2 regions of the Paraburkholderia sp. Clong3 genome follow, and region 2 is predicted to be linked to the other one. Evidence: riboswitches for the same ligand, from Rfam matches in the RefSeq annotation. Region 2 holds a riboswitch; the other holds the start of a gene.
What was found. Region 2 has a riboswitch for cobalamin ahead of OKW30_RS14525 (TonB-dependent receptor domain-containing protein). Riboswitches for the same ligand answer to the same signal wherever they lie in the genome.
Positions count from the first base shown of each region.

Region 1: another riboswitch for cobalamin. It lies ahead of cobA (uroporphyrinogen-III C-methyltransferase); the one in region 2 lies ahead of OKW30_RS14525 (TonB-dependent receptor domain-containing protein).

Region 1 is NZ_JBNDMH010000003.1:1,710,539-1,715,652, forward strand. It holds gene OKW30_RS31260 (cobyrinate a,c-diamide synthase) at 1-231, opposite strand, end outside; gene cobO (cob(I)yrinic acid a,c-diamide adenosyltransferase) at 235-837, opposite strand; gene cobA (uroporphyrinogen-III C-methyltransferase) at 834-2,084, opposite strand; cobalamin riboswitch at 2,280-2,539, opposite strand; cobalamin riboswitch at 2,620-2,897, shown strand; gene cobW (cobalamin biosynthesis protein CobW) at 3,100-4,191, shown strand; gene cobN (cobaltochelatase subunit CobN) at 4,206-5,114, shown strand, end outside.
Region 2 is NZ_JBNDMH010000002.1:2,242,750-2,247,863, forward strand. It holds gene OKW30_RS14515 (ABC transporter ATP-binding protein) at 1-277, opposite strand, end outside; gene OKW30_RS14520 (FecCD family ABC transporter permease) at 274-1,338, opposite strand; gene OKW30_RS14525 (TonB-dependent receptor domain-containing protein) at 1,377-3,308, opposite strand; cobalamin riboswitch at 3,400-3,664, opposite strand; gene OKW30_RS14530 (ATPase) at 3,884-4,243, shown strand; gene OKW30_RS14535 (cell division protein ZapA) at 4,240-4,554, shown strand; RNA gene ssrS (6S RNA) at 4,621-4,802, shown strand; gene OKW30_RS14545 (EVE domain-containing protein) at 4,944-5,114, shown strand, end outside.

The DNA.
Region 1 (5,114 bases), on a different contig from region 2:
GATCATCGGATCGAGAAAATCCGGTCCGGTCTTGAACACGCGCACGCGACGTCCGAGCCGCCGGTGATAGCGCGCGAGACCGGCGGTGATCGTGGTTTTGCCTTGTCCCGACGCGGGCGCGCTGATGAACAGCGCGGGGCACGCCGCGGAGCAAGTCCCCTGGGGGCACGCCGCGGAGCAACTCCCCTTGGGGGGCGCCCCGGACCAAGCCCCGTTGGGGGACGCCGACATCGCTCAGAACTCCACGCCGCGCTGCGCCTTCACACCTTGCTCGCGATACGGATGCTTGATCGCGCGCATTTCGGTGACGAGGTCGGCGGCTTCGATCAGCGCGTCCGGCGCATGGCGTCCGGTCACGACGACGTGCAACATCGGCGCACGCGCGTTGATCACCGCGAGCACTTCGTCGAGCGGCAGGTATTCGTACTTCAGCACGGTGTTCAGCTCGTCGAGGATCACCATCTGGTAGTCGCCGCTTTCGATCATCCGCCGCGCTTCGTTCCAGCCTTTGCGCGCGGTCGCCATGTCGGCCTCGCGGTTCTGCGTGTTCCACGTGTAGCCGTCGCCCATCGTGACGAAATCGCATTGCGCGATCGCGCCGAGGAAATCGCGCTCCGACGTATGCAGCGCGCCCTTGATGAACTGCACGACGCCGAGCCGCATGCCGTGGCCGAGCACCCGCACGGCCATGCCGAACGCGGCCGTGCTCTTGCCCTTGCCGGTGCCGGTGTTGACGATCAGCAGGCCTTTTTCGACGGTCGCGCTGGCCTGCTTCTTTTCGTGGCCTTCGCGGCGGCGTTCGGTCATGCGTTGATGTGATTCCGGATCGGTTTTCATCGGGGGTCCTGGTTTTGAGAGGCGGGATGGGATGGGGTCGCGTCGCTAAGGGCAGCGTTGTTCGCCGCTGCGATCGCCACCGTGATGCCGGCGTGCGCGGTCTTGCGTACGATCAGACGCGCGTTTTGCGCGGTTGTGGTGGAGTCCGGCGCCGTTGCCGCCAGCAGCGCGCACGGCTCGCACACACCATCGACGCCGAGATGCGCGTGTGCCGCCGCCGACGGCGACGCGACCGGTACCGCGGCGATCTGCTCGCGGCTGAACAGTTGCAGCGGCAGCTGATGACGTGAGCAGAATTCGAGCAGACCGGCTTCGTTGGCTTTGGTGTCGATCGTCGCGATCGCGCGGATCTGCTCGAAGGCATTCGATCCGAGCGCTGCGCGGACGGCGGCTTCGATCTCAGCGGCTTCGCTGTGCAAGCGGCAACCGATGCCGACGCTCAGCGTTTTGATCGCGCGTCCGAGTCCGTGTCTTGTCGCGCTCGCTGCCAGTTCGTGAGCAACGCCGGCCTCGCGTTTGGCCGCATGACGCGCCAGTGCGAGCGACGCCACACCGCCGATCACGACGATCGCCGGCGAGCCGAGCCCCGCGCGCGCCACCGCCTCGGCGAACTCGCGAAGCGGCGCGAGCACATGACGCTGCTCAGGCCGCGTCGCTGACTCGATCGCCGCGCACGGCGTGTCGGCGGACATGCCGGCCGCGAGCAATTCGCGGGCGATCTCGCCGAGCCGGCGCATGCCCATATAGATCACCAGCGTCATGCGCGTCGCGGCGAGCGCGGCCCAGTCCGGTTCACCACTGCCGCCGGCGCCGTGGCCGGTGACGAACACGACGCCCTGCGCGTGATCACGATGCGTGACTGCGATACCGAGCGCCGCGGGCGCCGCGATGCCGGCCGTGATGCCGTTGATCACGTCGACTTCGCTACCCGCGGCCTGTAGTGCCTGCAACTCTTCGCCGCCGCGGCCGAACACGAACGGATCGCCGCCCTTGAGCCGCGCGACGCTGCGCCCCGCGCGCAGATGCCCGAGCATTTGCGCGACGATGTCGGCTTGCGGCGTCGACGGATGGCCGCCGCGTTTGCCGACGTACACGACTTGCGCGTCGGTGCGCGCGAACTGCAGCACGTCGGGATTCACCAGATCGTCGACGAGCACGACATCGGCCTGCGCGAGCGCGCGGGTGGCCTTCAGCGTGATCAGTTCGACGTCGCCGGGACCGGCGCCGATCAGCCAGGCGCGCGTCATCGCGGCGTGCATGGCGCGCGCCATGCGGTGATGGAAGAAGAGAAGCGGCGTGCGACAGCGCGCGCGGCGGTGAATATAGAGGTCATGCGCAACTGCGAATCCGGGCACGCGCGATGCCGCGCTGCTACGCCTTCACATCCGTTCCCCGCGGATTCCGGCGGCCGGCGGCGCCACGTGATGCACGGATGCAATGCGGCACCGCCTCCGCGTCTGGCCGGTATCCGGGCTGGCGGCCTCATGCGCTTCGCCTTCCCGTCCCGGTTTGTGGATTCGCGGGACAGTGGCATCAAAAAACGCATGCGCGGCACGTCGGAATCGAAGGCGAATCGAATCGCGCGCCGCAGGTCGTTTACCGTTGCGGGGACAGCACAGGTTGAACGCGCGAGGCGCTGCCTGTTTCCCGTTTAACTGCACACGCGAGCGCATGTGCGGGCACCAAACGCGCGCATACGATAGCACATGGCGCCTTGCCGGATAAGCCTCGGCGGCGCTTTCCGGGTCGGTGCGTTGCTTGACTGCGCAAGTCCCCGGGCCTACACTCGCACGCACTTTGGGTGCTCGCGTGCGCGCTCGTGCGCATGCAGTTAAACGGGAAACAGGGAGCCACCTGCTCTGGAGCGGCTAACCTGTGCTGTCCCCGCAACGGTAAGCGAAAAGCGGTTCCGGCTTGATAGCCGGGCACCGCAGTGCCGGCTTCGATGTCCTCGCGCAAGGTCGCGTGGACATTTCACCACTGGACGAGAAACCACTCGGCCGGGAAGGGGAAGCGGCGCTTTCGCCAGCCCGGATACCGGCCCAAAGAAGCAGAACGACCGCCGCGGGGATGCGGCGGCGCGTTCATGACCTCAGTTCCGCTTTCTGTATTTCCGTTGTCGCGGCCATGCCGTCGTTCGTCCCCGTGTCTGGTGATCGCTGGTACTGCTGCGCGTGCTTCATTCGCTCCATTCGCCAGCCGACGCGGACCCACGCGCGGACTTTCCGGCATACCGATCAACGCCAAGGGATGGACCTCACGATGCAAACTCAATTGCGCAAGATCCCCGTCACGATCGTCACGGGCTTTCTCGGCAGCGGCAAAACCACGCTGCTGCGGCACATTCTTCAGCATGCGGGCGGCAAGCGCATCGCGGTGATCGTCAACGAGTTCGGCGAGCTCGGCATCGACGGCGAAATCCTCAAGGGCTGCGGCATCGGTTGCGATGAAAACGGCGTCGAGACCGAAGGGCAATTGTATGAACTCGCGAACGGTTGTTTGTGCTGCACCGTGCAGGAAGAATTTTTCCCGGTGATGGAAAAGCTCGCGGAGCGCCGCGATGAACTCGATCACGTGCTGATCGAAACGTCGGGCCTGGCGTTGCCGAAGCCGCTCGTGCAGGCGTTCAACTGGCCGCAGATCCGCAATGGCTTCACGGTCGACGCGGTGCTGACGGTGGTGGACGGCCCGGCCGCCGCGAGCGGCCAGTTCGCCGATAACCCGCTCGCCGTCGATGCACAGCGCAAGGCCGATCCGAATCTCGATCACGAGTCGCCGCTGCACGAGCTGTTCGAAGACCAGTTGTCGGCGGCCGATCTGGTGATTCTGAACAAGACCGATCTGATCGACGACGCGCGGCAGCACGAGGTCGAAGCCGCGATCCGCGCGGAGATTCCGCCGCAGGTGAAGATCGTGCGCGCGCAGCAGGGGCGGCTCGACCTGCATACGCTGCTGGGCCTCGAAGCGGCGTCGGAAGAGACGATCCACCTGCGTCATGACCACCACGGTTCCGCCGACGACCCCGATCATCACCACGATGAATTCGATTCGGTCGTCGTGCAGGCATCGGTACCGTCGCGCGACGCGGCGCTCGCCGCCTTGCAGACGCTCGTCGAAACCCACACGATTTACCGTGTCAAAGGCTTCGCGGCACTGCAGGGCGCGGCGATGCGTCTCGTGATCCAGGGCGTGGGCCGGCGCTTCGACAGCTACTTCGACCGGCGCTGGCAAGCGGGTGAAAATGGCGACGGCGCGTTGAGCCGCTTCGTGCTGATCGGTGCAGACCTCGACCAGCACGCGCTGCAACAGGCGTTCGACGCGGCGCTCGGCGCGACGTCGAACGCGACGGCATAAACGGGCGCACCAGCATGCATCTGCTGCGCACGACGCCGGGCGGCTTCGTCGACGATACGCAGGGCGTGATCCGCATCGATCAGCAGCCCGCCGAGATCGTCGTGCTCAGTTCCGCCGACACCACGCTGTCGCTGCTCGCGAGCGTCGTGCCGCGTCTCGGCGACGGCTTTCCGAGCGTGCGGCTCGCGAACGTCACGTATCTGCGTCAGCCTGCCTCGGTCGATTTCTATCTGGACGACGTGTTGCGGCATGCGCGCGTGGTCGTCGTCGATCATCTCGGCGGCGAAACGTATTGGCCGTACGGCATCGAGCAGGTGGTCGCGCTCGCGCAGCGCAAACAGCAAACACTCGCGATGTTTTCCGGCGATCTGCAGGAAGACCCGAACCTGCTCGCGCGCAGCACCGCGAGCGCGGAGTTGTGTCAGCAGCTGTGGCGCTATCTGCGCGAGGGCGGTCCGCAGAACGCCGAGGCGTTTTTGCGCTGCATCGCGTATCGCGCGCTCGACTGGGGGCGCGAACCCGATCCGCCGCGCGCGTTGCCGGCCGCGTCGTTGTATCACCCCGAGCGCGATATCCCCATCGTCGCCGACTGGCAGGCGCGTTGGCGGCAAGACGCGCCGGTCGTCGCGATTCTGTTCTACAAGGCGCATCTGCAGGCCGCCAATACCGCGGTGTTCGATGCGCTGATCGACGCGCTCGAAGCGCAAGGGCTCAATCCGCTGCCGCTCGCGATTACGTCGCTGAAGGATGCGGTGAGCCGCGATGTCGTGCAGTCGCTGTGCGCGCAACATGGTGTCGCGCTCGTGCTGAACACGACCGCGTTCGCCGCTTCCGCGATCGACGATCCGGAGCCGCTCGCGCTCGCCGGCGACGCGCCGGTGTTCCAGGTAATCCTGAGCGGCGGCAATCGCGAAGACTGGCTG
Region 2 (5,114 bases):
GCGGCATCAGCGCGCGGCGCCGTGCGAGCGGCAGCGGCTGCCAGCCGGCCACGCGCACGCCATCGAGTTCGACATGGCCCGCCGCCGGATGCAACAGCCCCGCCAGCGTCGATAGCAAGGTGGTCTTGCCCGCGCCGTTCGGCCCGGCGATGCACCAGATTTCGCCCGCATGGAACGTGTGCGTGAACGCGTCGAGCAAGGTGCGCGCACCGGCGCGCAACGTCAGGCGCTGCGTGCTCAGCATCGAACAGGTGGGGCTGGGTTTGGCTCGTATCATCGGCGGCGTTTGAGCAGCATCCACAGGAACACCGGTACGCCGACCAGCGACGTGACCACGCCGACCGGCAATTGCGCGGGCGCGATCACGGTCCGCGCGATCAGATCCGCGCCCATCACCGCGACACCGCCGCCAAGCGCGGCCGCCGGCAGCAGCATGCGCTGATCGTTGCCGAACGCGAGCCGCAACATGTGCGGCACGACGAGACCGACGAAGCCGATCGTGCCCGCGGTCGTCACCGCCGCGGCCGCCGCCAGCGACGCGACCAGGTACACACGCAAACGCAGCGGCATCACGGCGACGCCCAACGCCTGCGCGGCCGCGTCGCCGCGCAGCAACACGTTCAGACGCGGCGCGGCCGGCACGATCGCAAGCAGCACGAGCGCGAGCGCCATCAGCGCGGTCCACGGCAGTGCGCCGCCGTTGAGGTCGCCGGTGAGCCAGAACAGCATGCCGCGCAGACGGCTGTCGGGCGCGAGATTGAGCAGCAGCGTGATCAGCGCGCCCCACCCGGCCGCGATCACCGCGCCGGTCAATAGCAAACGGGGCGACGTGTCCTGCGGCTCGCCGCGCCATAGCTCGCGACGCGCGAGGCCGAGCACCAGCAGGATCGACACGAACGCACCCGCGAACGCGCTCGCATCGACGAGCCACCATGCGCCGCCCGCGATCATCGCAACGAGCGCGAACGTCGCCGCGCCGCCCGACACGCCGAGCACGTATGGCTCGGCCAGCGGATTGCGCAGCAGCACCTGCAGCAGCGCGCCGGCGAGCGCGAGCAACGCGCCGCACGCGAAGCCCGCGAGCGCGCGCGGCAAACGCAACGTACGCACGATTTCGCCGGCGAGATCGTCGCTGCCCGTGCCGCCGAACGTGTGCGTCGGCACGAGTGCCGCAAGCACGCGCGACGGCGCGAGCGGCACGCTGCCGAGCACCAGCGACGCGCCGAGCACCGCGACGGCGGCGAGCGCGAGCCCGAGCCAGATCGCGGCCGCGCGTTTCGCGTTCATCGGGCGCGGCGTCGCCATCGCGGCGCGCAGCGAAGCGGACGCGCGACTCATCCGCATGCGCTCACGCATGCGGCAACCCGGCGCGCGCGTCACTGCTGCTGCCAGCCGAGCGTGAGATACGCACCGCGTCGCGGCGAGTTATACGAGTAGGCCGTTTCATAATCCTTGTTGAACAGATTGTCGATTTGCGCACTGACGTACCACGCTTTGGTGACGTTGTAGCGCGCCGACAGATTCACGATGCCATAACCGCCGAGGTTGCCGGTGCTATCGGTGCGCGGACCGCTGACGATCCACTCGCCGCCCACCCGCCATCCACCGATGCTGCGGTTCACCGCGAACGCCCCGAACCGACGCGCGCGCCGCACGAGGTCGGTACCGTTGTCGAGATCGACCGGGTTCTGCAGCGTCACCGTTGCGCGCACGTCGGTCTTGCCGACATGACCGCTCCACGATCCCTCGAGTCCCTGCACCTTCGCATGGCCGACGTTCTCCGCGAGGTAGATGCCGGGGATCGTCTGCACGTAGTCGATCAGATTCGTATAGCGCGTCTGGAATGCGTTCAGACGCATCACGCCGAGCGCATCGGTCGCGTACTGCAAACCGGCTTCGACCGAATGACTGCGCTCGGGCTGGATCGACGGGTTGCCGCTGATCGGATAGTACAGATCGTCGAAGCTCGGCGCGCGGAACGCATCCGAATAGCTTGCGGTTACCTTCCAGCGCGACGTGATGTCGAATCCGTAGCCGAGATAGTAACTGTTCGCTCCACCGAAATCGGAGTACTGGTCGCGTCGCACGTTGGCCTGAATCTGGTTGCGGCCGAAGCGCGCGCTGTAGCCCGCGAAGACCGAATCGACGTGACGGTCGGGCGCGGCGAACGTGTCGGAGTCGAGCGTCTGGTCGAGATGCTCGTAGCCGAGTTGCAGCTTCTGGTTCGCGGCGAGCGCGAAATCGTTCTGCCACGTGTACTGGCGATTGTCGGTATCGAAGCGGCCGTTGTAGATGCCATTGGTGGTCGACACGCTGCGGTCGTCGCCCTCGGCGAGCGTGACGTGGGTGGTCCACCAGTCGGTCAGCTTGCCGTTCGCGAATACCGACACCTGACGCACCTTGCTATAGAGATTGTTCAGATCGGTGGGCTCGCCGTACGCATTGTCGTAGCTGTTGTCGTTGTTCGACTGGAAGTAGCTGACGCCCGCGTCCCACCTGTCGGTGAACTTGTGACGCAGCGACGCGCTGATGCTCTCGTTCAGATTGCCGTTTGCGTTCGGATTCGCGTTCGGCGCCTCGAGCGGATTGAGCGACGAAAAGCCGTCGTCCTTCGTGCGCGCGAGCGAGATGTTGAAGGTCGTGCGCCCGTCCTGATCGAGCGCGCCGTTCACGCCGGCCGTTTGCGTCTGCGTGCGATAGCTGCCGTAGCCGAGCGAAAAATTGAAACGCGGCGGATGATCGCCGCCGTCTTTCGTGAACACCTGCACGACGCCGCCGATCGCGCCCGAGCCATACAACGCCGACACGTTGCCGTTCACCACTTCGACGTGATCGACCTGATCGAGCGGAATCTGTGCGAGTTGAGCTGAGCCGAGACTCACCGAATCGACGCGCACGCCGTCGATCAGCAGCAGCGATTGCGTCGACGATGCGCCGCGCAGAAAGAGGCTCGTGGTCGAACCGGGGCCACCCGTGCGCGAGATTTGCGCGCCTGGCGCGAGTTGCAGCAGGCCGGGCAGATCGGTCGCGGTCGTGTCGGCGATGTCCTGCTGATCGAACCGCGTGGTCTGCGGGATCGCATCGCGCAACGCTTGCGGTCCGCGTTGCGCGGTCACGACGATCGGCGACAGCAGGTTGCCCGGCGCATCGGTGGAAGTGAGATTGGCCGCGTCGGCAACGTTTGCGGCGCTCGCAGCGGTTGCATCCGTCGCGGACGATGAAGACGCCGGCTCGGCGCTTTGCGCATGCACGACGAGCGGCAGGCTCGCGAACGCGAGCAGCGTTGCGCGGGCGATGGGGGACAGCATGGGATGACATTCCTGTGGATAGCGTGCGCGGCCTGCTTCCCCGCAGGCCGACGCGTCACGAGGCGCCCCCTTGTTTAGCGTTTTCGCGGGGGGACGTCCCTCTTTTCTGGCCGGTATCCGGGCTACGACACATCGATCCCGCCTTCCCACGCGTGACGCGCAGTGGCACACTCGCACGTTGAACTTCCAACCTTGCGACCAGGACCGACCTGCATGAGCACATCACATGCGGTCGCTTACCGTTGCGGGGGCAGCGCAGGTTCGCGCATCCGGTTTTGGCACCGCGCGCGCCCTGCTTCCCGTTTAACTGCGCGCGCCGAAAAGCGCGCGCGGGCACCAGAGTGCGGGAAGTTTAGGAGCGGCGTCGCGGGGCGTCAAGAAAGGTCGACCGGAGCGCAATCGGTTCTGTTGAATGCAGGTTATTGTCGGATGGATTGCCGGTTTTTATCTTATGGTCGACGACGCGACACCCAACGAACGTGCACGAAGCGATGCTGTTACGTCTCGAAACGAGACAATTGTCGGAACCTGTAATATTCCGCGCTAAAATGCGATGTCTTTAGAGGACGCAGCACATGCTCACCGAACTCGAATCACTCTCCCAGAACATCGGCAAGCTGATTGCGATCAGCCAGCGCCACAACGAAGCGCGGCTCGCGCTCGAAGAGCAACTCGCGCAAACGCGTGCCGAAGTGCAAGCCACGCATGCGGAACTCGCGCAATTGCGCGAAGAGCGCGACGCACTGCAGGCGGAACGCGACGCGCTGTCCGCCAAGATCGACGACGCTCAGGTGCGCCTGAATGCGATTCTCGAAAAATTGCCGCGCGCACGCGCGAGCAGCGAACCGGATAACCAGCTCGATCTGCTCGAGTCCGCCCGGCCCGAACACGAGGAAGCGGAAAGCGACGTGAGCCGACACGGAGAAAGCGCATGACCACCAAGCAGATCGAAGTATCGATTCTCGAAGTACCCTATCGTCTCGCCTGCTCGCCGGAAACGGAAGGCGCGCTGCTCGAGGCGGTCGCACGCGTCGACGCCGAGATGCAGAAAATCCGCAGCGGCAGCAGCGTGCGCGGCACCGATCGCATCGCGGTGATGGCTGCGCTGTCGCTGGCATCGGAACTGCTTAAGCTGCAAAGCAGCGTGCGACACGGAGAAGCATTTCCCGCTGAAGAAATCCGGCGTACAATGCAGCAAATGAACGAACAGCTAGGTACTGTGATCGAGCAGTACAGCTTGCAGTAAGCAGTAGTGGGCCGGTTTCGAACCGGTCACGTGTTGAACGGTTTGGGTTGTAGCTTCATCGGTTTAGCTTCCCTGCCTGGTTCGCCAAGGTCATACATTCCTTGAACCAATGCCATGTGCACGGTTGCGGAAATTTGTAGCACGGGTGTGCGCGTCACTCAGTCTGATGTACCCGAAGTGTTGCTAACTGCGACCAATTCTGAACCCTCGGTTCAGGATGCCGGCCTAGCGGCTAAGGCGGGGATCTTATCTGGAACGGCATCGGACTTCGGTTCGATGCCGTTTTTCTTTGGTCGTCGTTTTTTCGTTTGAGCGCCTTTTTCAGGGGCTTTTCCGTACGCGCCTGCTGTTGGAGCGCTTCGTTCAATCTCACACGCTCACTCCGATTCATGCGCTACTGGCTGATGAAGTCCGAACCGGACGAAGCAAGCATCGACGACCTCGCCAACGCACCTCATCGCACCTTGCCGTGGACCGGCGTACGCAACTATCAGGCGCGCAACTTCATGCGCGACGTGATGCAGGTCGGCGACGGCGTGCTCTTCTATCATTCGAGCTGT